Mastigocladopsis repens PCC 10914: one gene and its partner. The protein of the gene in region 1 interacts with the protein of each later gene in a pairwise test. Links are inferred from orthologs where the notes say so. Each region holds a gene or a part of one and is shown on either strand. Other genes may lie near its edges. The genes, in order: MAS10914_RS0127945 and ftsZ.

What was found.
Region 2: the proteins of MAS10914_RS0127945 (region 1) and ftsZ interact in binary tests that used the Escherichia coli proteins (3 or more experiments, as listed by UniProt). The link is inferred for Mastigocladopsis repens PCC 10914 from one-to-one orthologs.

The regions. Positions count from the first base shown.
Region 1 is NZ_JH992901.1:5,830,722-5,845,710, forward strand. What follows is about bases 7,203-10,143. They hold MAS10914_RS0127945 (rod shape-determining protein), read right to left. Parts: upstream 9,207-10,143; coding sequence 8,199-9,206; downstream 7,203-8,198. Other genes in these bases: mreD (rod shape-determining protein MreD), read right to left, coding at 7,203-7,305; mreC (rod shape-determining protein MreC), read right to left, coding at 7,309-8,118; MAS10914_RS0127950 (single-stranded DNA-binding protein), read left to right, coding at 9,588-9,950; MAS10914_RS0127955 (SIMPL domain-containing protein), read right to left, coding at 10,143-10,143. Also shown: tsf (translation elongation factor Ts), read left to right, coding at 1-323; MAS10914_RS0127915 (hypothetical protein), read left to right, coding at 621-1,697; ATP-dependent DNA helicase RecG, read left to right, coding at 1,919-4,444; MAS10914_RS0127925 (hypothetical protein), read left to right, coding at 5,006-5,224; bifunctional diaminohydroxyphosphoribosylaminopyrimidine deaminase/5-amino-6-(5-phosphoribosylamino)uracil reductase RibD, read right to left, coding at 5,262-6,431; more of mreD, read right to left, coding at 6,688-7,202; more of MAS10914_RS0127955, read right to left, coding at 10,144-10,895; MAS10914_RS0127960 (EVE domain-containing protein), read left to right, coding at 11,220-11,633; MAS10914_RS0127965 (cation:proton antiporter), read left to right, coding at 11,720-13,147; MAS10914_RS34750 (hypothetical protein), read right to left, coding at 14,108-14,329; MAS10914_RS0127970 (N-acetylmuramoyl-L-alanine amidase), read left to right, coding at 14,401-14,989. UniProt on the Escherichia coli protein: Forms membrane-associated dynamic filaments that are essential for cell shape determination. Acts by regulating cell wall synthesis and cell elongation, and thus cell shape.
Region 2 is NZ_JH992901.1:279,235-294,142, forward strand. Bases 6,737-9,596 are described here. They hold ftsZ (cell division protein FtsZ), read left to right. Parts: upstream 6,737-7,451; coding sequence 7,452-8,741; downstream 8,742-9,596. Other genes in these bases: MAS10914_RS0103375 (hypothetical protein), read right to left, coding at 8,979-9,194; gshB (glutathione synthase), read right to left, coding at 9,191-9,596. Also shown: MAS10914_RS0103335 (hypothetical protein), read right to left, coding at 1-610; MAS10914_RS0103340 (RNA polymerase sigma factor SigF), read right to left, coding at 776-1,552; psbO (photosystem II manganese-stabilizing polypeptide), read right to left, coding at 2,345-3,178; MAS10914_RS0103350 (hypothetical protein), read left to right, coding at 4,005-4,355; MAS10914_RS33875 (hypothetical protein), read right to left, coding at 4,491-4,628; MAS10914_RS0103355 (cell division protein FtsQ/DivIB), read left to right, coding at 5,096-5,932; MAS10914_RS33880 (hypothetical protein), read right to left, coding at 6,152-6,430; more of gshB, read right to left, coding at 9,597-10,156; grxC (glutaredoxin 3), read right to left, coding at 10,292-10,564; MAS10914_RS31970 (cistern family PEP-CTERM protein), read right to left, coding at 11,129-12,058; GTPase HflX, read right to left, coding at 12,748-14,490; MAS10914_RS0103400 (Uma2 family endonuclease), read left to right, coding at 14,661-14,908. UniProt on the Escherichia coli protein: Essential cell division protein that forms a contractile ring structure (Z ring) at the future cell division site. The regulation of the ring assembly controls the timing and the location of cell division.

The DNA of each region.
Region 1 (14,989 bases):
TAGACGAAATTCCCGCTGAAGTTGCCCAAAAAGAAAAGGATATTGAAATGGGGCGGGATGACTTGGCAAACAAGCCACAGAACATTAAAGAAAAGATTGTGCAGGGACGGATTGAAAAACGCCTCAAAGAAATGACTTTGCTGGATCAACCTTATATTCGCGATCAGAGTATCACGCTGGAAGAATTGATTAAGCAGAGCGGATCACAACTGGGCGGAAGCATCCAAGTTCGTCGCTTCGTTCGCTATATCCTGGGCGAGGGTATTGAGAAGCAAGAAAGCAACTTTGCTGAAGAAGTGGCTGCACAAGTAGGCAGCAAGTAACTTAGTCATTTGTCATTAGTTTTGGGCAAAAGACAACGGACAAAGGACTATTTCCAAGACAGGTCAAGCAAGCTAGGCTGACCTGTTTTTCATTCACGCTCAGCTGAATTTCAGATTTTAGATAGGACTTGGTAATAAAATTTACTATTATTTGCCTAACGTTACTCTAGACTAGAGTCCCTATCTGTTTAAATTCAAAATTCAACATCCAAAATCTCAAATCCTTTAGATGATTATTTTCCAAAAATGCGTACATTTGTACTACAAAAAGGTTCAGATGGGCAATAGGAAGAAGATATGGCGAAAGCAATTGAGCGAATTGAGCAGGATATATTAGCACTAGAAGAAGCGATACGGGCGATCGCAAAAGAACTTCAAAGTGCCTATACCAATTATCTAACCAGTTTGGGACAAACTGTCCGCAAGCAGTTGATTTTGGCGACATATCACCTGTGTACCCAAGGGTATCCTGAAAGCTTTTTGAGTTTATCATTACATCAGCGGCAACAATTGCAACAAACCATCCGCGAGTTAGGTCAACAGACGGCTGAAGAGTTGCCGACTCTGATAAAGAATGAGCAGGAGCAGCAGGAGGAAGCAAGCGAAGAGGAGGGAGAACAGGAGGAAATGAATGAAGATGAGGAAACAGATGAACTCTCTTCCCCCACTCCGGTCACTCTCCCAACTTCCCCCACTTCCCTAACTCCTCTAACTTCCCTAACTCCCCCCACTTCCCTAACTTCACCGCAGTCGCCTGGGTCGGGAAACCCTCCCGCAGCGCTGCCTCCCCTCATTCCCCCAACTTCGCCCACTTCCCCCCAACCCCACTCGCTGGGAACCCCAAAGCCCCCCACTTCACCAACTCCCCCCAATCTCTTCTCCTTATCCTCCTTTTACCCCGTGTCCTCTTCCCCAAACACCTCTAACCCTGTGGATTTGGCAAAGTGGCAACAGAATATAGAGAGAGCAACACAACAGAAGCTGAAATTGGTTTCTCGTGAAGCTAATCTTTTATTACAGAAAGCAGGGATATTACCCAAAAAATTACCAGAACCAATTTTAGAAGCAGCTGCAGCTGCAGCCTCAGAAGCATCTGCCGAAGTGATGCCGGGACCTCCCAACTTACTAAACTTAGTTGTTGAAATTGAAAATGAGCAGCAGTCAGAAGACTCTAGCCTGACACAAATCATGGCTATCAATCTGCGGCTTGGGGAAATTGAATTTGCTGACCCGACACTCTCGTCTTATCGCAAGCAGATTCGCGGTCTCTTAGTTCAACTCAGTAGAATAGGACAGGAGTATCAAAAAAAACAGCGGGAACGTTCAGTTGCCGAAGCTGAAGCAGCATGGCGTGCTATTTGGTCTGATGATTAGTCATTTGTGAGCCAGCACCGCAGTTTCTTTCTCAAGGTTCCAGACGCTAGGCGAACAGACTCGCAGCCAAGTTGGTTTCCAACTGTCACGGCAACTGGCGTAAGCGCAAAGCGCACGCACTCGTGTTCGCCGAACGCGAGTGCGTCTCCAAAGGAGATACCTGAAGGGTTCTTTGTCCTAAGTCAAATGACTAATGACTCATGATTAATGATTCATCACTAATGACTAATGACAAACCAGATTGGATACGATTGCACAAAGCCTTGGCAATAGAAGCAGAACAGGGCTTTACTGACTTGATGGGTAAACAATACCGTTTCAGTGAGTTTCTGACGCTGACTTTTGGTAAATTCCCCACAGGCTTACCCAGCGCCGAACGTCGTCGCTGGCAAGAACTAGCGGCTGAATTTGCTAATTATCCAAATCTGGTACTGGAAGACAGACAACACTTAGTCGCAGAGACTCGTAGGTATCTGTATCAACTACAGCAAGCGACTGAAGGAGGAGTGGGGGAAGTCGGGGAAGTCGGGGGAGTCCGGGAAGTCGGGGGAGAAAAATACACTCCCTTGTCTTCCTCATCTTCCTACTCCAAAATCCAAAATCCAAAATCTCAAATTGTTGCGGAGTTAAGTCGCAGACTTGCCCCTAACCTAGACCAAAAGCTGAGTGATTTACCAGAAATAGGCGTGAGAAAAGCTGGAAATTTGGCACGTCTTGGTTTATTAACCGTGCGTGACTTGCTTTTCTACTATCCCCGTGACCATATTGACTATGCGCGTCAAGTGAATATCCAGGAGTTGGTGGCGGGTGAGACGGTGACGATAGTAGCAACAGTGAAACGTTGCAACTGCTTTACAAGTCCACGAAACAAAAAATTAACCATTCTAGAACTGCTGATACGCGATAAGACAGGTCACATCAAAATCAACCGTTTTTTCGCTGGTACGCGCTTTAGCAGTCGCGCTTGGCAGGAAAGTTTAAAACGTCGCTACCCAGAAGGTAGTATTGTGGCAGCGTGTGGGTTGGTGAAAGAAAGTAAATACGGATTGACGCTGGAAGACCCAGAACTGGAAATTTTGGGACATCCAGGAGATACCATTGAGTCCCTGGCTATCGGTAGAGTTGTTCCTATTTATGCTCTGACAGAGGGAGTGGGGGCTGACTTGGTACGACAAGCTGTTATAGCTGCTTTGCCTTCTACTGTCCATCTGAAAGACTCACTGCCCAGTGGTTTGCGGGCTAAGTATAATTTGATGGAATTGAAGGATGCAATTAATAATATCCACTTCCCTCCAGACAGCGCTACCCTTCAAGTTGCCCGTCGCCGCCTCGTCTTCGATGAATTTTTCTACCTGCAACTTGGGTTGCTGCAACGTCAGCATCAAGCGAGGCAAAATCAAACCAGTGCCATTCTTATCCCAAAAGGTCAGCTAGTCAAAAAATTCTACGAGATACTGCCGTTTAAATTAACTAATGCCCAGCAACGAGTCATCAACGACATTCTCAATGACTTGCAAAAACCTGTACCGATGAACCGTTTGGTGCAAGGAGATGTCGGTTCTGGTAAAACCGTTGTCGCTGTCATTGCTATCCTTGCTGCCATTCAATCTGGGTATCAAGCAGCACTGATGGCTCCCACAGAAGTATTGGCAGAACAGCATTATCGCAAGTTAGTGAGCTGGTTTAATCTTTTGCATTTACCAGTAGAATTACTGACGGGTTCTACCAAAACGGCAAAACGGCGACAAATTCACGCCCAGTTAGAAACGGGTGAATTGCCGCTATTAGTAGGGACTCATGCTTTAATTCAAGACCCCGTAAACTTTCAGCAATTGGGTTTGGTCGTGATTGATGAACAGCATCGCTTTGGGGTGGAACAGCGGGCGCGTTTACAGCAAAAAGGCGAGCAACCTCATGTATTAACTATGACTGCAACTCCCATTCCCCGAACGCTGGCACTGACAATACACGGGGATTTGGATGTGAGTCAAATAGATGAATTGCCACCGGGACGGCAAAAGATTCAAACAACCGTGCTATCGGGGCAACAACGCACCCATGCTTACGACCTCATCCGCCGGGAAATTGTCCAAGGACGACAAGTTTATGTGGTGTTACCGTTGGTGGAAGAATCAGAAAAATTGGATCTGCGTTCAGCGGTGGAAGAGCATAAAAAGTTACAGGAAAGTATTTTTCCAGAGTTTCAGGTGGGACTGCTTCACGGTCGCATGACTTCAGCCGAGAAGGAGGAAGCGATTAGCAAATTCCGCGATCGCACAACTCAAATTTTGGTTTCTACCACTGTTGTAGAAGTCGGCGTTGATGTGCCAAATGCAACAGTTATGCTCATTGAAAATGCGGAGCGCTTTGGCTTATCTCAGTTGCACCAACTTCGAGGGCGTGTTGGTCGTGGTGCGGCTCAGTCCTACTGTTTGTTAATGAGCAGCTCTCGAAGTCCAGATGCACAGCAACGTCTAAGGGTTTTGGAACAGTCTCAGGATGGCTTTTTCATCTCTGAAATGGATATGCGCTTTCGCGGTCCTGGGGCAGTCTTGGGGACTCGTCAATCTGGTGTGCCAGATTTTACCTTGGCAAGTTTAGTAGATGATGAAGAAGTGTTGATTTTAGCACGGCAAGCAGCTGAGAAAGTGATAGAGATAGACGCAACTTTAGAGCGTTGGTATTTGATGAAAGAAGAGTTGAAGTATCGGTATGAGCGGTTAATGGGTGGGGCGATTTTAACATAATGTGTCTAGGTGAATTATACGAACAATTTTAAGTGCTGGTGGAATTAGCTGTTAGTTGTCATATAAAGTTGAAGCAGTCAGAGGAAAAAAAGAAAATTAGGATTAACGCAGCAGGAGGAGGTCGTCACGAGACATTATCGCAATGCTGACCATTTCCGGATTGGTTCGGCTACGAATTCGTACTTTAGTTCTCCCGCTGCCATGCAGCTAATAAATGCAGGCGATCGCCTGTATACTTAGTCTTGTATTTTTCTGTTTTAAACTATTAGTAACGATATCAACATCAACACATGATGACTGCGTAGACGACACCCTGAGCAAGTTTCCTGGAAATCCCTGTAGAGACTGCTTTCCGCTTTCCGGACAAGTCTATTAAGCGCAAAATAAGATGAGTTTGCGTTCATGTATTGCTTTAAGTTCCTGATTCTTAATCTTTATCAAGTTATAACTCGATATATTAAGCTCTCAATAACACTTGTGTCAGCCTCTACATTCAGACCGGAAGCCATACCAGAATTGTGTATCCTGAAAACAGCTAGGCTAATGTTCAATGGAGGTCTAATGACTCCTAAGGTTATGCGTCAGCTTTGGTCTGTGGTCGAAACCACACAAGCTAAAACGCTGTTGCAGCTCGATGATGCTAGCTTGGTACATTGGTTGGTAAAACAAATCAAAAACCAAGCTTTGCTAGATTGCCATGAAACTGATTTCCTCAGTGACTACATAAAATCCCGGCTGACACTTATCCGTGATCTTGCCCAAGAACGTCAGTATTCCTGAAAGTCAAAACTCAAAAGTAATAACTAATGACGAATGACTAACGACTGGGCAAATAACCCTCTACCAAACAGTCAGAACCAACTACGCGGATCTCCACACGTTCCAAGGATAGAGCCTCAGTCATGGTGGTAAAACCTAAGTCACCCACAGGTGTGGGAGCATGAACACCACCAATGATTTTAGGAGCAATAAAGGCAAGAACTTTTTGCACCGCTCCTTGGGCGATCGCATTGGCAGCTAAAAGACCACCACACTCCCACAATACGCTGCAAAAACCCTGCTCGTATAAGTACCCCATCACTTGATCTGGTGTGAGTGGTGTTAACTCCACCACTTCCACAGAATGCTTCCGCAACAGTTCTTGGAAATCGGTGTTAGCTCCTTTTTCTGTCAAAACCACAGTGGGAGCCTCTGCGGTTTGCCATAGGTGAGCCTTTTGAGGTAAGTTGAGACTGCGGCTCATCACTACCCGTAGGGGATTATGTGCTCCTTGGCGATGACTCGTTAAATAAGGATTATCTTGTCTGACTGTATTTCCACCAACAATGACCGCATCACAAGCTGCTCGTAGTTGATGAACTTCGCTACGGGCATCTTGATTTGTCACCCAAGTACTATGACCAGTCGTCGTGGCAATTTTGCCATCTAAAGTCATGGCATATTTCAAAATGCCAAGAGGTCGATGATGGAGAATGCGATGGATAAAGCCTTCATTTAACTTCTTGCAGGCTTCTTCTTCCACACCCACCACAACTTCTATCCCTGCGCCTCGCAAACGGGCGATACCACCACCAGCTACGAGTGGATTGGGGTCAACCATCCCCACCACCACCTTAGCGATCCCAGCGGCTATCAACGCTTCTGAACAAGGGGGAGTGCGTCCGTAGTGATTGCAAGGTTCCAGGCTAACATAAATGCTTGCTCCACGAGCGCGTTCACCTGCTGCCTGTAGGGCAAAAACTTCTGCATGCGGCTCGCCTGCACGCGGATGAAACCCCTCCCCAACAATCTCTCCATCTTTAACAATCACCGCCCCCACCATCGGATTTGGGGAGGTGTATCCCAAGGCGCGGCGGGCGAGTTCCAAACACCGTTGCATCATAGCTCGATCAAACTCGGTTCCTGTTTGCTTCGGGTTTGAATCATCCTGAAATCCTGACTCCACGACGGAAGCATCCGGTTGAGCGACCACTGGCGAATTATCCATAATTCTTAGCCACAGAGTGAATATTTTGTACGCTAGCTGCACAAGACTGTTTCAAATTAAACCAGCCTCTGTGATGATTGCGATTTCACATAACTCTAGCTTGAATCCATATTGCCAGAGGATGCCTAGATTCCAGAAAAATTTAGGAGTGAGGGTCAACTATATGACTCCTCACTCCTCACTCCTTTGGTGGGGGTTTAAGCCCCAGCTTATCCACACTCCGCACTCGGTACTCGGTTAGAGTATTTTGAATTGTTCATGACTGTTCCGCTAATTTTAGCCGCCGCCACCAACGATTTAGAGGAAAATAAACCACTGGTGCCCAGAGGCTAGTGAGAATAGCAGAGGCAAGAGCCACCTTTTGGAAATATACCCAAATATCTGCCACATTGCGATCGCCCATTAAACTCAATTGCGATGCAAAAACAGTCTCTGACAAGACTGCCATAGCAAACACAATTAAGGCAATAGAAATAAAGTCTTCTTGTATGAAACGCTGCTTCTGTATCATACCAGTCAGACCCCCCACCACCCCCAAACTTAAAGCATGAGTAGGGTCAGGTGATGTCATAGCATCTTGAAGGAGACCCAAAACAGCACCTGCCAATGCGCCTTCAAAAGCTGTACGCTTGACACTCCAAGCAACCACCCAAATCAACAGCCAGTTCGGTCCAATACCCAATAATTCCATCCCGGGGAAGCGGATGAGCAGCATCAGTAAGCATAGCATTACTGACCCAACCGTTACCGCCCAATCCGTCAGTAGACGTAAGCGTGGATGCCAACGAGAAAGGGGGCTGATTTGAATTTTGGATCTTCTCCTTGGCGATTTTGGCTTTTTCTGCTTGTTACCCTGTAATTCAGGAATCCTCATTGTTTAATTAGATGTTTCTAACTGTTGATTTGCAGAACCGATATTTTCTGACTGCGGGTTTTCTGGCTTGGGATAGACCGTCACCCAATCTAAAGAGCGTATTGGCGGAAAAAGTTCCACTTTCGCTACTGATGCTGGAAGTTTCTTCAAATCCAGCGACTTCACCCGTCCTACAGCCAATCCTGAGGGAAACTTCTGACTGTAGGTAGATGTAGCAACAAAGTCCCCTGGTTTCACATTTGGGACTTTTTCATAAAACTCCAGGACTGCTTCAGCAGAGGAATCTCCCCGCAAAACACCCTTTGCCCCTGTACGACTCACTGTTACACCCACTTGACTTTTAAGGTCACTAATTAATAGCACGCGGCTGGTATTAGGAGTCACACTTTCCACCAAACCTACTAATCCACCATCAGCCTTAACGACATAACCTTCCTGGATCCCTGCAAGGCTTCCACGATTGAGAGTCACTTGTTGCCACCAGTTGTCAGCACTCCGTGCCATGACTCGCGCTGGAATTGGGCGCGATGAGAGAGGTTCTTTCTCCACATAGCCCAATAACTCTTTTAACTTTTTATTTTGGCTTTCCAGTTCTACAAGCTGGGTTTGCAGTTCTAAAAACCGGGCATCCCTAAGGCGTTCTTCTTGAACTGGTGGTGTTTGTAACATCTGGATTGGACGCGTAACACCCTGGTATATCTCAAGCAGAATAGCACCTTGAGTCTGTCTAAGTACCCAGGCACTCCCAACGACTAAGCCTAGCAACCCTATTTGTAATCCTCTACGCTCCCACCAGCGACGTGCCGTAAACATAAAAAACCTTTTCTAGCCGTAATATTACTTAAGATATTGGATTCTATACAGAACCCAATATCTGAATCTTGCTGAGTTTGCTACATATTGCGAGAACGTCCGCTGAAAACTCTTTCCAGCTGTTTGAAATTTTCTAAAACACGACCTGTTCCCAGTACAACACAGCATAATGGGTCAGCAGCAACGTGTGTCACAATTCCCGTTTCATGACTAATCAGTGTATCCAACCCTTTAAGCAGGGCACCTCCACCAGCTAGCATAATTCCTCGGTCAATAATGTCTGCTGCTAACTCTGGAGGGATGCGTTCCAAAGTCCGCTTCACCGCTTCGATAATCACCAACAAAGGTTCCGACATACTTTCACGAATTTCTGGTCCTTTGATTGTGACAGTTCGTGGTAAACCAGAAAGCAGGTGCAAGCCTCGGACTTCCATCATTGCATCATCATCATCATGAGTGGGATATGCCGAGCCAATACGAATCTTGATATCCTCAGCAGTACGTTCCCCTATTACCAAGTTATGAACTTTTTTCATATACTGCATGATCGCTTCAGTCAGTTCATCTCCTGCAATACGTACTGATTCAGAAAGCACTGTCCCTTGGAGACTCAGTACAGCAACTTCTGTTGTGCCACCACCGATATCAATTATCATATTGCCCGTTGGTTCAGCTACAGGTAATCCTGCCCCAATTGCTGCTGCCACAGGCTCATCAATTAAGTAAACTTCTCTTGCCCCAGCTTGAGAAGCCGCATCCATGACAGCTCTTCTCTCTACTCCTGTTACCCCACTGGGAATACCAATGACAATTCTAGGTAATACGAGTGATTTGCCCTCATTTACTCTCTGGATAAAGCTTTTGAGCATAAGCTCGGCTGTATCGAAGTCAGCGATTACACCATCGCGCAAGGGGCGCAGCGCAACCACATTCCCAGGTGTCCGACCGAGCATTTTTTTAGCCTCTTCTCCAACGGCTAGCGCGACCTTTTCGTTTTGGTCAATCGCTACCACTGAAGGTTCTTGCAGAACAATGCCTTTACCTGATACGTAAACGAGGGTGTTAGCGGTACCAAGGTCGATACCCATATCCCGCGATAAGGAAAACTTACTAAAAAGGCCCACGCGTCTCTACGCCCCCTAATTCGATACTTTTTGACGACTACCGTAAGTTAGAATTGTGCTGGATTCTATTACGTTTTTTGACTTGAGTCTAGTAAAGTAGATTATGTTTTCATATATTTTTTTTATAAACTTTAACCAGCTTTAACCAGTCTCAAGCTTCTACTGTTTTATATTCTCCAGCTGTGGAACTGTATCCGTATGGTTTTGGAGTTTCTACAGAGTCATTTTTATCATTTGTCTCAGTAATTATAATTGTTTTTTATTTAACACTCTGCTAATAACCTATCAATTCGCTATTATGTATATTCACAAGCAATAAGTACACTTGTACTACAAGGAATGCACATGAGCATAAATATTGTCACCCTCATCGGTCGTGTAGGAACTGACCCGGATATGAAGTATTTCGAGTCTGGTAGCGTTAAGTGTAAATTGACACTAGCTGTTAATCGGCGCACAAGAGACGGCGACCATACTGATTGGTTCAATCTCGAATTGTGGGGAAAAACAGCACAGGTGGCGGGTGATTACGTGCGTAAAGGTAAACAAATTGCTGTCAAAGGTTCCTTAAAATTTGACACTTGGAGCGATCGCACCACAGGAGCAAATCGCTCCACACCTGTCATCATAGTCGATCAATTGCAATTATTGGGTTCTAAACGGGAAGCTGAAGATGCAGACGTAGATATGAACCCTGATAATTTCTAAATTTGGTAGTGGATAGTGGGTCGTTGTTGGTTATTCTTTACCACTAACCCTATGGCTGACGCCACGCCATACGGCGAACGGGTATGCCTGCGGCACGTCTGCGACGTTAGCGGAAGCTCCTCCGCAGGAGGCACACCAGTTACCTGCGGCAGGGTTACCCTCCCGCAGTACTGGTTCACCACTACCCACTCACTAATAACTAATTTGCAAAGTCACTGTAGCTTCCACCTGTTGCTCACCACCAACAATGGGGGTAGAAGCATCTTGTGTTGCTTGCTTGGCATTCTCAGCACGCAAAAAGGGTTGTGGTGGCGGTGGAGGCGCACTCGCACCATTCACTTCAATGCTAACCACTTCTTTAGGCTGGAAACCCAAAGCACTAAAAACAGCTTGGGCTTGCTGTTGAGCATCCTGGGTGGCTTCTTTGAGTGCTTGTTGTCTTCCTTGTGCGATCGCTTCATCGCTAGCGACAAAACTAATGCCACTGATTTGAGTCGCACCAGCTTTGACGGCTTCATCTAACAGAGTACCAGCGCGCTCAGTGGAAATACGAAAACTCACAATATTAGCAGCAGCATATCCTGTGATACGCTGCACGTTATTGGTGTAACTATAAATTGGGTTAAGAGTAATGCCAGTGGTTTGTAACTTTTCCACATTACGGCTCTTGAGTAAAGCTACCACAGCCTCGGATCTACGAGCAGCTTCTTGTTGTACCTCCTGTGCTGTTTTCCCCTGAACCTCTACCCCCAAACTGACTTGAGATAGAGTTGTAGGAATTGTCTCCATTCCACGACCACTGACACTCAGGGTACGCAACATCCTCTGTTTCTGTTGTGCCAAAACTGGTTCGGTAAAACTAACATACACAAGCAAGGCTAAAAATAGAATTTTCCAAAAGTTCCCAGTATTTAACTGAGAACCAGACATAGCATCTGTATTCATTACACATTCACTCCTCTAAAAATTAATGTCTGGGGATGAAGTAAGTCGTGGGAAGTAAAGAGTGGTTAGCTGTAAACAACTAACCACCCATTGCTAACAACACACAACACACAACACAACACTCAATCCCTAGGCGTTCCTGAAGACGCAGCTAACAGTGCGTCCATACAGGAGATATGTTTTTACTTTGACACGACTATAGTCGAAAGTCAGAGCAGTTACATTTTTAGAAACTAAAAAAATAGCCTTTGGTTCACCGTTGACTATTCATTGTTCACTATCAACAGTCAACTGTTAACTGTAAACAATTAGAGGAGAATATTTGTGGCATACTGGCTGCTGAAAACAGAACCAGAAGAGTATTCCTACTGCGATTTAGAACGGGATGGTAGTACAGTTTGGAATGGAGTTAGCAATGCGTTGGCTCTCAAACATCTGCGGACGATGGAAATTGGTGACTTGGCGCTCATTTATCACACAGGCAAAGAACGGCGAGTGATAGGTGTAGCAAAAGTAGTTAGTCAACCTTACCCTGACCCAAAATTCGATGATGCCAAACGAGTCGTTGTCCAGGTGCAAGCCTTACGAAGAGTCCCTCAGCCACTCACCCTGACCCAAATTAAGCAGGACGGAAATTTTGAAGGTTTTGACTTACTGCGCCTTTCCAGACTATCGGTAGTGCCAGTATCAGAGTCTCATTGGCAACACCTGCTCCAATTAACAGGCGACATGAATTAATTTATCAATGCTTTCTGTAGCGCATCTATAGATAGTTGCTTTCAACAAACTTGTAAATTAAAGGGAAGGGTTTTCCAAAATAACCAATGCACTTAGATCACATAACCTTCTCATTACCTTTGTTGGCAACTGCAACAGAAACCGCAGATAGTTCACTAGTACTGGCAGCCGTACTGCTCAGCATAGTAGTCGTTTACCTCGCCAGCAAAATTGGTGGGGAATTATTAAGCCGTTTTGGTTTACCGCCAGTTTTGGGAGAACTGGTAGGTGGTGTAGTGGTAGGCATCTCTGTCCTACATCTGTTGGTGTTTCCAGAAGGAGGGGCAGATAGTTCTAGCTCTTTGGTCATGACCTTCCTGCAAAGCACTGCTGGTCTAACTCCAGACGCCGCTGATGCTGTGTTTAAAGCACAGTCTGAAGTCGTTTCCGTATTAGCAGAACTAGGTGTCATCATTCTGCTGTTTGAAATTGGTTTGGAATCAAACATAAAAGACTTGATGGCGGTAGGTGTCCAAGCGCTTGTGGTCGCAGTGGTCGGGGTGGTGGTACCTTTTACTGCTGGTACAGTAGGGTTGATGACTTTGTTTAGCATTCCAGCTGTACCAGCAATTTTTGCAGGTGCAGCGCTGACTGCTACGAGTATTGGTATCACTTCCAAGGTGTTGTCGGAACTGGGACGACTCAATTCAAAAGAAGGGCAAATTATTTTAGGTGCTGCTGTTATTGACGATGTACTGGGAATTATCGTTTTGGCGGTGGTAGCAAGTCTTGCAAAAGAAGGCTCAGTAGATGTAAGCAAAGTCATTTATTTGATTATTAGCGCCTGTAGTTTCCTGTTGGGCGCAATTGTGCTAGGAAGTATTTTCAGTAAGACCTTTGTCGCAATTGCTAAACAGCTAAAAACTCGTGGTGGATTAGTGATACCAGCATTCATCTTTGCTTTTGTGATGGCATACTTTGCTGCTGCCATCCAATTAGAAGCCATTTTAGGTTCTTTTGCCGCTGGTTTGGTCTTAGACGAAACGGATGAGCGTGTAGAACTGCAAAAGCAAGTTATCCCAATTGCCGATATGCTGGTGCCGATTTTTTTTGTAACTGTTGGCGCAAAAACTGATTTAGGAGTTTTAAACCCAGCCATTCCTAGCAACCGGGAAGGTCTAACGATGGCAATTTTCCTGATTGTCGTCGCCATCCTTGGTAAAGTCGTCACTGGCTTTAGTGTGTTTGGTCAACCTCAACTCAACCGTTTGGCAATTGGTGTCGGAATGATTCCCAGGGGCGAGGTCGGATTGGTATTTCTTGGTATCGGCTCCTCTATAGGTATTCTCTCGAAACCTTTGGAGGCAGCAATTATCATGATGGTCATCCTGACAACATTTTTAGCGCCTCCCCTTTTGCGGTTTGTCTTTCCAGAACCAAAAACGGGAGATATAGCAACAGAGGAACTGATTTTAGATGATTCTCCAGGAAAACCATTGGTGATGGAATCACCAAATTCTCAGGAAACGAAATAAAAATCTAAGTACAGACGCATTATTGACAGCGTCTGTACTCCAGACCTGTTCTGAGTTTTCAGCCATTGCCACTATGAATACTTTGAAACATTGCTATAGCAATCCTAAATGATTTATGAAAAATCTTAAGTATTGTAGGGTGGGCAGTGCTTACCGTATTTTGCTGACTACATCCGGGTTTTGCGTTCGCACTGCCCACCTTACGTGTCGTTCAAAAATCAAATAGGAGTCCTATATTACTGATGGAAACTTTTATCTCCAAATCTTCGTCTCGTAAAATTAAAAATTTTAGGAGTTTTCTGTAAACACGACCAACAGTGAGAATGTTATTTTTGTTTTATCTTCCTCCTCGCTCGTCCATCCAACCTTGGATATTTCTCTAGCAATTAAACAGTTGCACCCATAAGTCAATACCACAACAGTAAACAGTCGCAGCAAAGTTATCAATTGGTGCATTATTGGTGCGTTAACTACCAGAAATCAAATAATACAAAAAATTCCTTTTCGAATCGAGTGACGCTGGCTGGAATTGACTAATGCTTGGAAATTTTAGATTTTAGATTGAGGAAGATTGGTGAAAATCCAAAAAATCTGGCAACTAACAAATCAACACAATCATCCACAATCTAAAAATCTATATCCAATATCTAAAATGCCATAACGGCATGGAAAATCATTAGGGGCGTGCTAGAATTTGACGCCACTATTTCATTTAGGTTCTTAATAAGGATTAATACAGAACAACATCTACTCCTAATGGTAAAACCTTAATAGGTATTAGGTAAATGAGACGTCCTATCAGCCGAATTGGATTGTATCCAAAAGATAACCGATATAACTGTGTCTTTATTAGAGCAGAAAACGATACTGATGGTACCGAAGCCAAGATGTAGGCGGTGATAGTGTGAGGATTTACCGAAACTTTGACCAAAAAAGAACTCAGAACTCAGAACTCAGAATTCATTCTAAATTCTGTGCGACTGGTTGGAGAGTTGAAGTAACTAGCCTTCCGTTCGCCAAGTGTGCGCGTACGCCTAGCAGCACCGTAGACTTAGCGCTTACAGCACTGGTCTGGTCGCTTGCAGGACTTCTGTGCGGTATACACCCTGGAGAAAAGAAAAGTTCTATGGCTAACGCCACGCTATCGTTACTCAAATCCCCCAGTATGTACCGTGGGTTCATTCTAAGTTCTACGTTCTGTATTCTGTGTTCTTCTCAAATCTTGACGGCTCTTATGAACAGGAGAAAACACTGTGAAAACCCACTGGTTACTACCTGGTACTTTTGTAACCACTACTCTGTTGATGCTATCGTCGCCAGCTCAAGCAGCGAAATTGCAATCTTGGCGTTTTGATGCCAAGCAAAACCGATTGGAAATCAATACCGAAGGTCCTGTTCAACCCCAGGCGCAACTCGTCTTCAACCCCACGCGGTTAGTTATTGATTTGCCAGGAACTAATTTTGGACGTCCGCAGTTAACGCAGTCAATAGGCGGTGCTATTCGTTCTGTTCGTGTCGGTCAGTTTGACCCACAAACAGCTCGTATAGTAGTCGAACTCAGTCCAGGTTATACCCTCGACCCAAAGCAAGTGAAATTTGAAGGGAAAACTGCCAGTCGCTGGACGGTACAATTACCAACACCACAAGCTGAGGGAGTCGCCTCCTCGCCCCCATCTCCCAGCCCAAAAGCCCCAAGCCCAAAAAGTGAAGAAGTCATCATCTCGCCGCAAAAAAATGTTTACAACGTGGTGACAATAGATTCTGAAACGGAGAAAAAACCTGAGTTCTCCAAAGGTGTTGTCGTCGCAGAAGGAACAATTCAAGTTGAGAGCCTACAAGTCA
Region 2 (14,908 bases), 5.6 Mb from region 1 along the record:
GTGGTGGTGGTAATACAGATGCTAAAGCAGGGCTGGCGATAACTTGGGGTAAGACTTTAGGCAGTACAGGATTAAAGCGACGGTTGGCATTACCTTTAACAGATGCGATTGCCTTGGGCACTGTACTCCGCGCAATCCTTGTTTTGTTGACTCTGGGCTTTTGTTGATTTAAAGAGTTTCTCCTTGTAGCAGATATTGCTGTGGTCTGTGTCCTCTGAGGGACTGATAGAGGAGGCAACTTAGGAACGGGTCTTGCTACCACATTCGGATTCGTTACTCCAATGGAATATGGTCTCACAATTTCTGCAAACGGGTCATTCCGACCTTTTGACACGATACCTACTCGTTCTGTAGCATTCGTTGGTTGAATCAAGTTAGCAGTTGTCATAGAAGCAACTGGTGAAGTCTGTTTGGCAGACACCACAGGGTTATTAAAGGGTTGATTTGTGACTTTTTTATTAGCAGACACCACAGGGTTATTAAAGGGCTGAGTCGCTGCAGGCGTGTTGGTAGACGTAAGATTACTAGATTGTTGATCACCTTCTGAGGAACAGGAGGCGATCGCCAAAGCCAAAATGGCTGCTATTGCAATATTTGAATTTCTGCCCATGAGCTGTTCTCAAAAGCTATGTAAAATTTGCTTGTCGAAGTCAATATGCTTGAAATGTACATCCTATGAGAAGTCTCATACTTTTATAACCTAACTTTCCGCATTGCCAAGATTTTTTAAACACTGTAGCTTTGAGTCAGATTCCGAGTTGACTAAGTTTTACCGTTAATCTTCTGCCATACACATTAAGTCTTTGAGCGAGTCTAGCCCTTTCTTGACCCTACGGGAAACCGTAACTACACTTATACCAAGGAGTTCTGCCACTTGTTTTTGCGTTAAATCATGTAAAAACACAAATTCCAAGACTTCGCGGGTGCGTTGTTCTAACTGCACCAGTGCTTGTTGCAGGCGAATTTGGTCTTCTTGCGCCAGTTGAAAGCTGCGATAGTGATTATCCGGAACGAGTTCTCCTAATAAAGTTGAACCTTCTTCGCCATCCTGGACTGGTACATCAAGGCTTAAGGGAGCGCGGTTAGACCATGCTAATTTAATTTCCTGCCATTCTTCTAGGGAAATTGCCAATGCTGCTGCTAACTCAGAGTCAGTAGGTTGGCGATTGTATTTTTCCCGCAAAGAACGCGAAACCCCGATTGCTTGCTGTTGCAGCGCTAACCAACGTCGGGGAATTCGCACGGTGACACCTTTATCTCGAAGATAGTGTTGAATTTCACCGCGAATATAAGGAATGGCAAAGGAACTGAAGGCATGCCCCTTGGAAATTTCAAATCTTTCTATCGCTCGAATTAAACCCAAACAACCTACTTGGAGTAAGTCCTCGTAGCTTTCATGGCATTGATTAAGCCAGTAGTGAGCTTCTTTTCTCACAAGTCCAAAATTAAGTTTCACCAGTTGATTGCGAACATCAGCACAGGGAGATTGCTGATATTCTCGCAACAACTGCCAAATCTCATGCTTCAGTTCATTGATGACTGTGGTAGGCATAGCACCGGGTTTCTTGGTCAAATAAACAGCACAATACTCACTTTTAAACCAAGCTGCGTTGCACTTATAAGTCAGCTTGTTGCAGCGTAACCGTTAGATGGTGAACGCAGCAATTTTACGGGTAACAGACACGTCAAGACCCTCTGGGGAGCTTTCCGCAAGGTAGCGGACTTGCACCAGATACAGTGTTAACGAACGTCACTCATCGCCCTATATAACTGAGAAGTTCCTGTGGCAGAGCAAAAATTTTGTGCTGGAAATAATTACCACAAGTGATTGACAATGCAGCTTAATTTAAATTGGAGGGAGGTCTTTTGTTTTTTAGTTAAGTTTTCGGTATGTCCTGTAGTTTCTTTCAAACTACATAGAAATAAAATAAAAAATTTATGCCTGAATGATAAACCGCAATTGTACTGAATTAGAGTAGTTAATACAGCAGTGAACTCAGTAGAGATTAACGTAAAATACAAACTATCTTGCTGAATGACAAACAGGTAATCTTAGGGAAAACACTTAATATTAAAGATGTGACCTATACCGCTTTATAATTAAAAATCTAAATTTAAGAGAGTAAAAATATTCACATGAGCCGATAAAAAGGGAGAGACGCCTTTTGTGGTAATTCAGTAGATGGTCAGCAGTTCTACCAGTAAACCACATACGGACAGAGGTAACTCCAAAACCTCCTTTCAGACACTAGCCTGTCAGAGGGCGAGGAGTTACCTCTTAGAATTAACTTAATAAACGCGATAGCAGATCTGAGTACCACTCAGTTGCAGTCAAAAGAAGAATCTAGACACGATCCGGTTCTACACGAGCGTAGAACAGACCGCGAACCTTGACTTCCTCCGGCTCTTTAGCACCTAAGTCGGTATCTGAGGGCTGTTCGCTCTCGAAAGTCCCTGCAATTTCACCAGTAGAGTTATCTATTTTCGCTACTTGCAGAGAGATTTTGCCTTGGAGAACTTCAGCCCGCTTAACGTTGGCGTTCTTCAGTTCCTCATCATCAGATTGGGCAGGGAGAGCCACAGCGTTATCATATCCACTGGTAACACCGCGACCTTTGGGGTCGAGGAAGGCAGCACCACGATAGGAGGGGACTCTGTAGGAACCTTCAAAGTCAGTTGAGGTGTTAATGCTGGTCAAGCCAGGTTGTGTTTGAGCCACCAAGCCTTTAACGGTAAACAGGAAAGGTATGCTTTCCCCACCAGGCAGTTTGACTGTAATGGCTTGGAAGTCAAAGCCATCTCGTTCCACAAAAGTGAGACTACTATCTGGATTGACTTTTAAATCGCCGCTGATTTGATCCAAGGAGTAGGTGCGGCGAGTCAACAATTTGCCGGCAACATATTCTGCTTCTTGCCGTTTATTAATGGGTTCTTCTTTCACAAAGAATTGGGTGGGTTCTAAGCACAGTTCTTTTATGGTGTAGGACTGGCTAGCATCGATGGGGATCGAACCACGACTTGTTTCTGCCAGTACGGGACATTTGACAGCCAAGCCAGTACCTCTAATCTGCTCGTAAGTCAGGAACTCTGTACTCGTCGATGATGGACCTTCACTACAAGCAGTAAGTAACCCCAGGCATAAAGTCAAGAGTGCAACAATTAAAGCGCGAAACCTCATGGTTAACCTCAATGTCAAAAATTAGTATTTAACTTGAAAAACTGCACTGAAGCTTTGATAAGCGGAAGCCCCTGCTCAAACTTCTTGTTGCTAAACGTTTTTAAACGTGTCGCTTCTTTTAGCCTGAAGCTTTAAACCCCAAGCTCCCCTGCCTGCGGCATCAGTTGGGATGCATGGTTAAAGGGTGGTAAAAGAACCAGCAGTTTTACATACAGCCCATCATTTTATGGGGAAATCAAGCAGAGCATCAGCCAGATCATACGATTTTTTTTAACTCAAAATCAAAGCGTTCTGTTGTTGACCCACGAAACCGGGATCGCATCTAGCTAAACCGGAGGCTTTTCTATCGGTCACAGCTTTTTGATATCAGTTGTAAGAAGTGGAACTGTAGCCCTACAGGTAGTTATGCAGGAATTTAGACTACTCAGGTTTAGTATTTTACAAGCTTCTGCCTTTTAAAGATGGATGCGCTCAACACTAGAGTCACTACCCTGCTGTTAACTAGTTATTCACATTTGCTGGTAACATAGATGTTTAAAATGTATCAAGTTTTGCTATGGATACAGAGACTAAAATCATGACTCTACCTTCAATAGGCTAATCAATAGCGGGAGGCTAGGAGGGTAGTGAGTCTTTGTATCCCCAACCTACTCGCCAAAATCAGACACTCGCAAAAATCTATTTTCTGTTGAGATATGCAAAGAAATTTGTCACAGCAACGCCTCATAAATCAATTAAACTTTTCAACGTAAGGTTGACTGGTAATTAGTGAAAGCAAAAAACTCCGGTAAATTTGATTAGACCTGATTGGCAGGGACAGGAGGGTATGAGCAACGACAAAAAACTAGAGTCAGCGAAATTGTCTAGTACACTGCAAGCAATCGCATCTGCGGTATATGATGCAGCCCAAGATTGTCAAGAGGATGCTAAAGCTCTTTTAGCCTTACTGCGACAGTTGGAGCAGTTACACCGACAGATCCGAGATGGGGCTTTTCAAAAAAGTTTGCCCGACAACCGTCAAGCCCTCTACTCACTGCTTCGCGATATTGAGGCTGAGGGAGGCTGGCCTTATATTGAGCGTATGAGACTGCAAGCCTTTTTAACAAAATTGGAGCAAGAGGCGGCTAGTGAAAACAGCAGTGAGGTTTTGGAAAACGATAGTTCGTTGAGTTGCTAATACTAAATTTTGGATTTTAGATTTGGAATGAGGAATTGTTAGTTGTTTTTTATTGGTTGTTCTTGACCACGAACTACTAATATTACCAATCCCCATGACCAGCCCTAAAGATTCTGGTTCCCTTGATGCGATTGCTCAAAGTGCAGTGCCTCGCCTTCTATGTCCTATCCCTTCAGGACGCTGCGCGTTAGCGTAGCGTCTTTGCTCTTGAGAAGGCAATCGCTTAGATGCTAAGGGACGCACATCGACTAGATCCAAGTTATCGATAATCACTATTAGTCCTGGTTATTTAGTTATAAAAGTTACCAGCAACCACAAAAACTGGTACATTTTTTTGTTGATTTGCTGAAGGGCGCAAAATATCGATTGGTAAAATCGGCTAGTATAACAATTTCTACCTTGACAGCTTCCTGATACACTCTGTGTTCAACAATTGAATAAGTAGTATGCAGATATCAAATAATTTGTCAATACTAGGGTTGTAGCTTTTTAAAGTGAGAAAAGGTTGCCATAACAAAGTCAAAAGGCTACATTCAATATGCGAAACTTCGATACAAACTCTAATAGTTAAGAATCATGTCCCTACAATTCTGATGGGCTTTATATAGCTGCTGTAAAGTTTTACTAAAAGTGAAAAAATTCTTTTAGAGAGCAGGTCTACCTAGCTGACAGCGTTTACTAAAATTACATAATGGTACGAGCACAACAAAGACTTGGACTGAAAATGTAGAAGGGTTTGAATGGCTGGCATTGTATCGATTTCCCGTGCAGATATAGAAGGGCGCCGTAAGAAATTACGTCAAAGGCGACAGATAAAAATTATCCAAGGGATTTGGCAAACCATTGCTGTGAGTTCGTTGGCTGGAGGTTTGTTGTGGATGGCAACCCAACCGATTTGGGTCTTAAAAACTCCCAAAGATCTTGCGATTTCAGGCAATCACTTACTTTCTGACGAAGCGATTCAGTCACTGCTCGTGCTCTCCTATCCCCAGTCTTTATGGCGGATAGAACCTCATAGGCTTGCCGAATCTCTAGAACAGCAATCGACTATTGCACAAGCAACTGTCAGTCGTCGCCTCTTTCCACCTGGGTTAATAGTCCAGATTAACGAACGAGTACCTGTAGCGATGACCCAAAATTACCGGGAGCAACAAAATACTGACACTGGTAACAATAAAGCCTCTGTGGGGTTACTAGATGCAACTGGTGTTTGGATACCTCTGGAAAAATATACATCACTCAATCCCAGCTTAAGATTACCCAGTCTCAAGGTTGTTGGCTCGCCAGAGCAGTACCGCCCCTATTGGACTCAACTTTATCAAGCTCTTAGCCAGAGTTCTGTTAACGTCATGGAAATTGATTTTCATGATCCAACAAATTTAATTTTGAAAACAGAACTGGGAAACATACATCTTGGGGCACCAAGTTCCCTATTGCTAGAAAAAATTAAGGTAATGGCACAAATGCGCCATTTACCAGCAAAACTCAATCCTAATCAAATAGAGTACATTGATCTGAAAAATCCAGACCTTCCATTAGTACAAATGAACCAAAAAAATAACAACTTAACTCCCTAACTCCCTAAAAAGATTTGGTGTATTTGATGTATAAAACACACTTAATTAATAAAGAAGTTTTATGCTAATAAATATACAATTTTTTTGTATTTTAGTAACCCAAGTAAAAATCGGCCTTAACTTCTAATTAAAATGGGAGGAATAATCATAAAAACTTCTATTTGGGAGTAGAAGCAAAGCTTATTGTTACCCTAACATCTAATGATGGGGTGCAAGATGTTAGACAATTTGATGATGGCGTCTGGGTTGGAAAACGCTTGTTGCCTGCTTAGCATTCGACTGAAGGCACACCCGATAGCCGTAAGGCGTGGCGTCAGCCATAGGGGTTTTCCTCCGCTGGTGACTGCTGAAAAGCTCTCCCGGCATAAAGCAAGTGGCGTCAGGTAACTGGCGTTGGCGCAACCTCTGGGGAGGAGATACCCGTAAGCGCAGAGCGCACACTAGGTGTTGGCGCAGCCTGTCCTCCGGACTTACGCCGTAAGGCGTGGCGTCAGCCATAGGGGTTAGCCCGACCTAGCCAACTACGTTCACCATATCTCCTGCGGAGACGCTACGCGAACGCAAAGCGTGTCCTTGGAACATAGGTGTGCCCAAGGTATACCCAAAGAGCTTGCCATAGGTAAAATCCTGCTGCAACGAGCGTGGAGGATAGTGCAACCCAAAGGCAGAGGCGGCTTCCAGTCGATTCCTCTAGACGCCCATAAATAATTGTAGTAGCGCAGAGTAAAACTCTTCTTGAGGCAAAGGTAGACTTTTTCGGTTGTAAAGTGTCCCTTCTATAGAGGCGAACCTAACAACAACCCAACTAGGGTGTACCATTACTTAACCAACAATTTCTTAATTATCTGCAGTTTAGAGATAGGTAAGTAGAAGATCAATTTTGTCTCTTAAATGGTAAATACTATTGCCCAAATCTTTGTAACAGACGAGACGCACCACGATGCGTCTTTACAAGTTATGCAATTATTTCAGGATCTTGTGTACAGAATTTCTTGTTTTCAGCACTTGTGTATACGTAATCACTTAAAATTACTCCGAGGGAGCGATTTTGAAGGAGGAAAGAATTGGTTTTACCAGTGGTTGGGATATTTATATCATTTAAATTTATACCATAAATCTATGTGTGGGGCGGATAGCGAAAAAAAACCAGTGGCCCCAGTTGTAAAATGAATATCCCATGTCAGTCACTAGCCCAAACACGGAGATATTATTGGGGATACCAACGGTGTACTGAGCCAAATCAGCAAAATAGCAGTGAAGATATTAATGTCTGGTGGAAGTTATACAGGTCGATTTTAGGTGAATATAGGTATACTTCACTAGAATTAGCTGTATGACTGGGTGCCTGAATGGTTTACCCAATAGCAAACTTTCGCACCTCCAATCCTCTTTGGGCTGGAAGTAGAAAGAACAATAAACAAAAATGCCATAGATTATGGCAGCGTCAGCGTCAAACTATAGTTGACTCCTAGGTGAATAACACCTTAAAAAGTCGTTTATCTACATGCTCGCAACTCCGATGACACTTGATAATAACCAAGGGCTTACCTATAAAAACTCCCAATCTCCCGGACAACAGGGGGTTTCGCTGGCAATCAACTCCACTAATCCCTTTAATAATGCTGGGATAAACTACGGACAAAATCACGATAGTAAGAAGATTCCCGGCGAAGAAACTCGAATGGGTGACATTGTTCCAGGTCGGGTCGCCAATATCAAAGTGATTGGCGTGGGTGGTGGCGGTAGCAATGCTGTTAACCGCATGATTGCTTCTGATGTGACAGGAGTGGAATTTTGGTCAATCAATACTGATGCCCAAGCGCTCACCTTGGCATCTGCTCCCTGTCGCTTGCAAATTGGACAGAAGCTAACACGGGGTTTAGGAGCTGGTGGCAATCCTGCTATTGGTCAAAAAGCAGCTGAGGAATCACGAGACGAGATTGCCAAAGCTTTAGAGGGTGCCGACTTAGTGTTTATCACCGCTGGTATGGGAGGGGGTACTGGTACTGGTGCAGCCCCTGTTGTTGCCGAAGTCGCAAAAGAAATGGGTGCTCTAACTGTGGGCGTGGTCACACGTCCATTTATCTTTGAGGGGCGTCGCCGCATCAGCCAAGCAGAGCAAGGCATTGAAGGTCTAAAAAGTAGGGTGGATACGCTCATCATCATCCCCAACAACAAACTGTTGGAAGTGATCCCAGAGCAGACGCCGATGCAAGAAGCTTTTCGTTATGCAGATGATGTGCTGCGCCAAGGGGTACAAGGTATTTCAGATATCATCACGATCCCTGGTTTGATCAACGTTGACTTTGCCGATGTGCGAGCTGTTATGGCGGATGCTGGCTCGGCGTTGATGGGGATCGGCATTGGTTCAGGAAAATCAAGAGCCAGAGAAGCGGCGATCGCTGCCATTTCTTCACCGTTATTAGAATGTTCCATTGAAGGCGCAAGAGGTGTTGTCTTTAACATTACTGGTGGCAGCGACCTCACTCTACATGAAGTGAATGCCGCTGCGGAAACAATTTATGAAGTCGTTGATCCCAACGCCAATATTATTTTTGGAGCGGTGATTGATGACAGGCTCCAAGGTGAGGTAAGACTTACCGTAATTGCCACGGGATTTACAGGTGAAGCACAAGCCGCACCAACCCAAAACGCTAACCAACCACGGGTTGTCTCCCCACAACAAACAAGACGACCAATGCCACAGCCACCAGCGGCTCATCCTCCAACGCCTGTTGCGGAACCTAAAGAAAAACCAGGATTGGATATACCGGATTTTCTACGCAACCGACGTACACCTCGTAATTAAGAAATGATGAATTATGAATACAATCAGGCTGAAAAATTTTATACGACTCATCATCCACAACTTATAATTGGAGGGTTTTGCCATCTACTGGGGTGAGCAGTATTGTTATCCCTGATGATTCCAACACGTAACTAAACTCGTTTAGGTCACTGACAGACTAAATTAATTTGGGCTAGAGTTCGCTTCTTTGGATATCCGCCACTGCATTTGGTACAAAAAAGCGGGGGCGGAAAGTTTTCACGGTTCTACCTGACCAGGGTGAATGTCGATTCCTGGTACTTCTGTAATTTCCAACTTGTTTGCAACCATATAGGTTTGCCAGGGTGCTTGGGAAATTACACGGGTATAAGCCAAACTTCTAACTACTGGTGTTGCTACTGGTGAATCCATTCTCAGGATACTAGGGTCTAACTGTGCCAGTTTGGGTTTATGGCAATGGTTGTGATTGATCATTTTTTTGCTTGCTCGATCCATTGAATGACCTGATGACCAAGGCGAGTGCCGTCTAGTCGGTCTATCTCGCGCACTCCGGTGGGACTGGTGACGTTAACTTCGGTAAGATAACCACCTATTACATCGATACCGACAAAAATTAAGCCATCTTTACGTAGATCTGCGGCTATTTGAGCGCAAATTTCATGTTCTCTTGGAGTGATTTCGGTTTGGGCAACTGTACCACCAGCAGCCATGTTATTGCGAAATTCACCATGGGCAGAAAGGCGGTTGACGGCGCCAATGGGTTCACTGTTGAGTAAAATAATCCGCTTGTCTCCCTCCTTCGCTTCTGGTAAATAGGTTTGTACCATAACTGGCATTCGACCTTGGAGGGTACTGAGTTCAACTATAGAGTTGAAGTTGCGATCGCCCGGTTCTAAAATTAAAATCCCTTCTCCTGCTTTGTTACCCAGTGGTTTGAGTACCGCTCTTTCCTTGGCTTCTACAAATTGCCGGATCAATTGCTTATCAGCGGTGACGAGGGTTTCTGGAATGACTTTGGTAAATTGGAGGGCATACATTTTTTCGTTTGCCGCTCGGATACCTGAAGGACTGTTAATGACCAAGGTTTTGTTTTGGTCAATGTAGTCCAGAATGTAGGTGGAGTAGAGATAAGGGACTGTGACTGGTGGATCTGTCCGCATGAAGACGGCATCCATTGTTTCCAGGCAAAGGGCGGTGCGATTGCTCAACTTGTACCAAGTATTCACCGCCAGGTAACGTCCTTCCACCAACTGCACTGGTACAAGTTCCACTCTTTCTAGGACTGCCCAAGCTTTCCCCTCTACGACACTAAGTAGATTGGCTTGAGTTACCCAAATTTCATGTCCTAAAATTTGCGCTGCTTCCATGAGAGCAACGCTGGTATCGTGACACGGGTCAAGCTGATGGATGGGATCAATAATAAAAGCCAGTTTCACGCTTTCTGCCTCAATTGCCAGGAAATTCCAAGGTTGTTCAATTTTGATTATCCCTTTAAGAGTTATGAGTTACTATTCCTAACTCCTCACTCTTAACTTTTTTCCTTGCTTTTCAGTCTTGACTTTTGCGTAAACCTAAACATTGTTGGTAGATGCTAGTAGCTCATCCAGCTTGCCTTGAGCTTCTAGAGCATAAATATCGTCACAACCACCAATGTGATGGTTGTTAATGAAAATTTGCGGCACAGAACGCCTGCCATTTGCTCTTCGAGCCATTTGACTGCGTGCAGCCTCATCTCCATCAATGCTGTATTCGCTGAAATTCACTCCCTTTCTCGTCAGCAAATTTTTGGCACGGATACAAAACGGGCAAGTTCTCCACGTGTAAATTTCTACTTTTGGAGCCATAACATCCTCAACTTTCATTAATGTTTCTTAATTTTAAGATAATGTTGTTGTTGGCTGTCGGTGCTTGTCCCGTCTTTGCTCATCCTTAATTAGGTGCTAACTGAATTGATACAAAAAGATAAAAAAGGTTCTGGCAGGGCTAACAAACAGCACCTTTATTTTCCTTTTTTTTGTATTTTATAACACTTATTCAAATCCGTATTTATAAAGTATCCACTCGTCCGCCTGCTATTCAAAGACAAGGTAATTCAAGGGAATACTTTACCTGTCATTATTATATGTCCTTATGGAATGAACTGATAATATTGCAGTAACAAAACCTATAACTTCAGGGATTCTACTGAGAATTTTTAAAGATTAGAAGTTATTACCAGCATCTACGGAGAATAATTGTGTAAATTTTTTAGCTCAGGCTAACCATGAGGGAGCCAAGCTTGTTGCTTAGATATTACTTGCGGAAATCAACACCCTCATTTGATTTAGTTTCACAAATGCCTACTGCTTGAAAAAACAGACCAGAAGTGCATAAGCACTTCTGGTTCCAAATTTCAGCCTAATAAATACTTAGCAGTGTTGTTTAGCTCTGGGGGAAATGCTTTTTGTTTTTTTCATGACTACCAACGCACCCACAGCAAATAAACCGAGGGCAGCACTTGTACCAGGCTCAGGCACCTGTTGAGTCTGATTATATGTTCCTCGACCTGTGCCACTGTCACCGTTGAAGCCGTTACCGTCAATACTTTGATAGCGTACGCCGAAGTTACCTAAAGCAAATGAGTTAACAGCATTCTCAAAAGCAAGGGTGAAGGAAAAGTTACCAATACCATCATTGGTACTAATACCTCCATTGCTTCCTCCCTGACAGGTATTGCCGTTGGTGAAGCATACATCAATATCACCAAATTGATTGGGGAATGAGCCGCTGCGATCATTGCTAAAAAGCCCAGATACCCTTGTGTTTCCGGAACCACTTGGATCTCCGATGCCTACTAAAGAAAGTTGATTAGTAGAATTCAAGTCAGAGTAAACGTTAAAACCCAAGGCAGAAGTTCTAGATGTAATGCCATCACTAGATGTGTTATCTAGAGCGACATCAAAAGTTGCCTCATTACCAGCGAAATTTTTCAACGTAAAGAGTGCTGTAGACGAGAGTCCAGAAACATTTTGCTCGTTCACATTCCCGTCAAAGTTAAACTGGAAAGTCTTACCAATATCGCTGGATGTGAACTCTAGAAGTGGTAAGGGTCTGGTTGAAGTTTTCGAACTGCCACCAGGACTGTTGCTTGTTGTGGTATCGCTACCGGAACTAGCACTATTTGAATTGCCGCCTTCATTATTGTTGCTACTGGAATTGTTGGTTGTTGTGGTACCGCTAGTATCAACTGTTTTGCCACTAGATTTAGCTGAAGCTGAGGGAGCAAAAGTTAGACAATAAAGTCCGACTAGAGATGCTGTAGATATTCCAAAAACTAATTTTGACAAACGCATAGACATCTTATTTTTTTCCTTTTATTTAGTAACCAAACATTCAAGAATCTTCTATATATATTCTGTTTGGCTGTTTCTCCAATTATCTTGCCTAGCCTTGGAAATCGCCTTATTTATGGGCACATTTTAGTCATATCTTTATTTATTTTGCTGTTGTATAATATCTTTATATTTCAGCTTTTTTATAGATAAAAAATATAAAAATAATAAGTAAAAAACAGATAAAGTACTGAGAAAATACTGATACTTAAAGATTTCTTTTGAAGAACGTTTCCCAAAAAGGTCATTATTATTGGAAATGTATATCTCTTCCTTGGTAGGTTTCAAGAAGAAGCATTTAGTCCAATACTGTTCAGTTAAGGATTATTTGTGGAGATTTCATACGTGTAGAGACGTTGCAGTGCAACGTCTCTTGCATTGGTTATCGTTGAACAAATTTTCTGATCTGAAGCGTATCCGTATTTAGTCGGTTTCATTCAATAAAGTTGACCAGACGCGAAATTTCGCGTCTGGTCACAAACTAACAACTTATTCACTTGCAGATAATACAGCAGAATTCAGAACTCAGAACTCAGAACTCAGAAGTAAAAAGGGCTTTCTGTCTGGCTTTTAGACGACAGCGTTGTACTTCATTTACTTGCAAGGTGCTGTAATTGTGCAAGTTTATGTTTATTTAGTTGGAAAAGCCTACGTACTTACCCATAGGAAGCAGCATATTGAACCAGTTGACCGAGACGCTGGCGTAAGGTTTCTAATCCTAAACGCTTACTTGCAGAAATAAACACCGCTAGGGGAAACTCTTCCTGCGCTAATGCTAAAGTGTCGCTACCCGCTTCATCAATCTTGTTAAAGACAACCAGCGCTGGACCAGGAGTGACTGGCATTTGTGCCAAAATCTCCCTAACTGAGCGAATATGACTCAGCCAAGCAGGATGAGACAAATCTACCAAATGCAGCAGGGCATCGGCTTCTGTGACTTCCTCTAAAGTGGCGCGGAAGGCATCCATTAAAGATGCGGGCAATTCGTGAATAAACCCTACTGTATCCGTCACCAGAATCTCTTGGGGTTCACCCATCTCGCCGTGGGGAACAACTAGGCGGCGTGTGGTGGGGTCGAGAGTGGCAAATAACTGGTCTGCTGTGTAAACTTCAGCATTAGTCAGAGCATTCAGCAAGGTAGACTTGCCAGCGTTGGTATAACCAACAATAGCCACTGAGGGAACTTCCTGATGTTGTCGCCGCTGGCGCAACCGTTCCCGATGTGCCTGTAGTTGGTTGACTTCTTGTTGCAGTCGGGAAATACGTCGCCCAATAGCACGGCGTTCTGTTTCTAGTTTTGTTTCACCAGGACCTCTTGTACCAATACCACCCCCCAGCCTAGACATTGCCTGACCTCTACCAGTTAGTCGCGGTAGCATATATTCTAGCTGTGCGAGTTCAACTTGTAATTTACCAGCACGAGACTGAGCGCGTTGGGCAAAGATGTCCAAAATCACTTCGGTACGGTCAACCACCCGGACACCAATTTGCAATTCTAAATTACGGACTTGAGCGGGTGAGAGGTCACGGTCAAAGACCACAAGATTTGCTCCCAAAGTTTGGGCGGCTATGGCGATTTCTTGCACTTTACCTTCACCAACGACTGTCTGAGGATGAATGCGCGATCGCTTTTGCCACATCATCTGCAATACTTCTCCGCCAGCAGTCTCCACCAATCGTCCCAATTCTTCCAAAGTGTCTTGGAATTGTTGAGCAGTTATATCTTCAGTCATCACTCCTACCAGGAGGACGCGCTCATGGTCAGCGTCTACCTCTTGGGCGACAAATTCCCGTCGAAACTCTGCTTCCAGCCCTTCGACTAAATCCATGAAGTCCTGCTTTGTCAGCATATCCAGGCTCATCGGCGGCGATACGCTCCAGCTCGTATATGGGAGGTTACTCTTTTGTTCTGTCAACGCCAGAGTTGTGATGAGGGCGCGAGCGTCTTGGGGTGTCAGGTGAGCTAAGTAAGCTTCCTTGACATAGCCAGTCGCACCACCGCCCCGTCGTTGAAATCCCGAGCCGGTAATGTTTAGCATAACCAGAGCGTCCAACCGTTGCAGTGCCATAGCCGTCAGCGCCGTTTCATTAGGCGGTTCTGGCTTCAAGTGAGTGGCGATGCAACGAATACCGCTCAATCGTTCTGCGCCATAACGGGGCAATTCCAACGGTGGAATTTGCGTTTGACGCGGCGTACCTACCCCTACACGGATCACTTGTCCGCGACGGTTGAGGTAGGCACATACCGGCTGATTGATTTCAGTGCTAATTGCTGCCAGTCGCTGGGAAAACTCGGGCGTTGTGATGCGATCGCCCGGTATGCGCTGGTGATACAGTCGCTGTAATTGCTTCAGCTGACTTGACTTTAGACCTTGGAGATTACCGAAGATAGTCTCTATAAGCGTCTATGACCAGTTAAATGGTCCCCCGAATCCTGCTTTTTCTATTTTATATCACTGTTTTTGTGTCTAAACTCATACTTAAGATAGATGCTTTTGGATTCACTGCTTTCAAAGTTTTTCTATGACGCTATGTTTTTTTATAGTATAAGCCTGTACCCAATAGAGCAATGGTAACGACACGCATTTTTTCAGACCAAAGAGTTGTCTTGAGAAACATCAGCTGGCAGACCTTTGAAACCATGCTAGCAGAAATGGGAAATGACCGAGCCTCCCGAATGGCTTACGACAGAGGTACGCTGGAAATTATGACTCCACTCTTGCCTCATGAGTATTGTAAGTGCGTGCTTGAGCTATTGATTTTTGTTCTTGGGGAAGAGTTGAATTTAGAAATTTTTCCTACAGGTTCCACGACTCT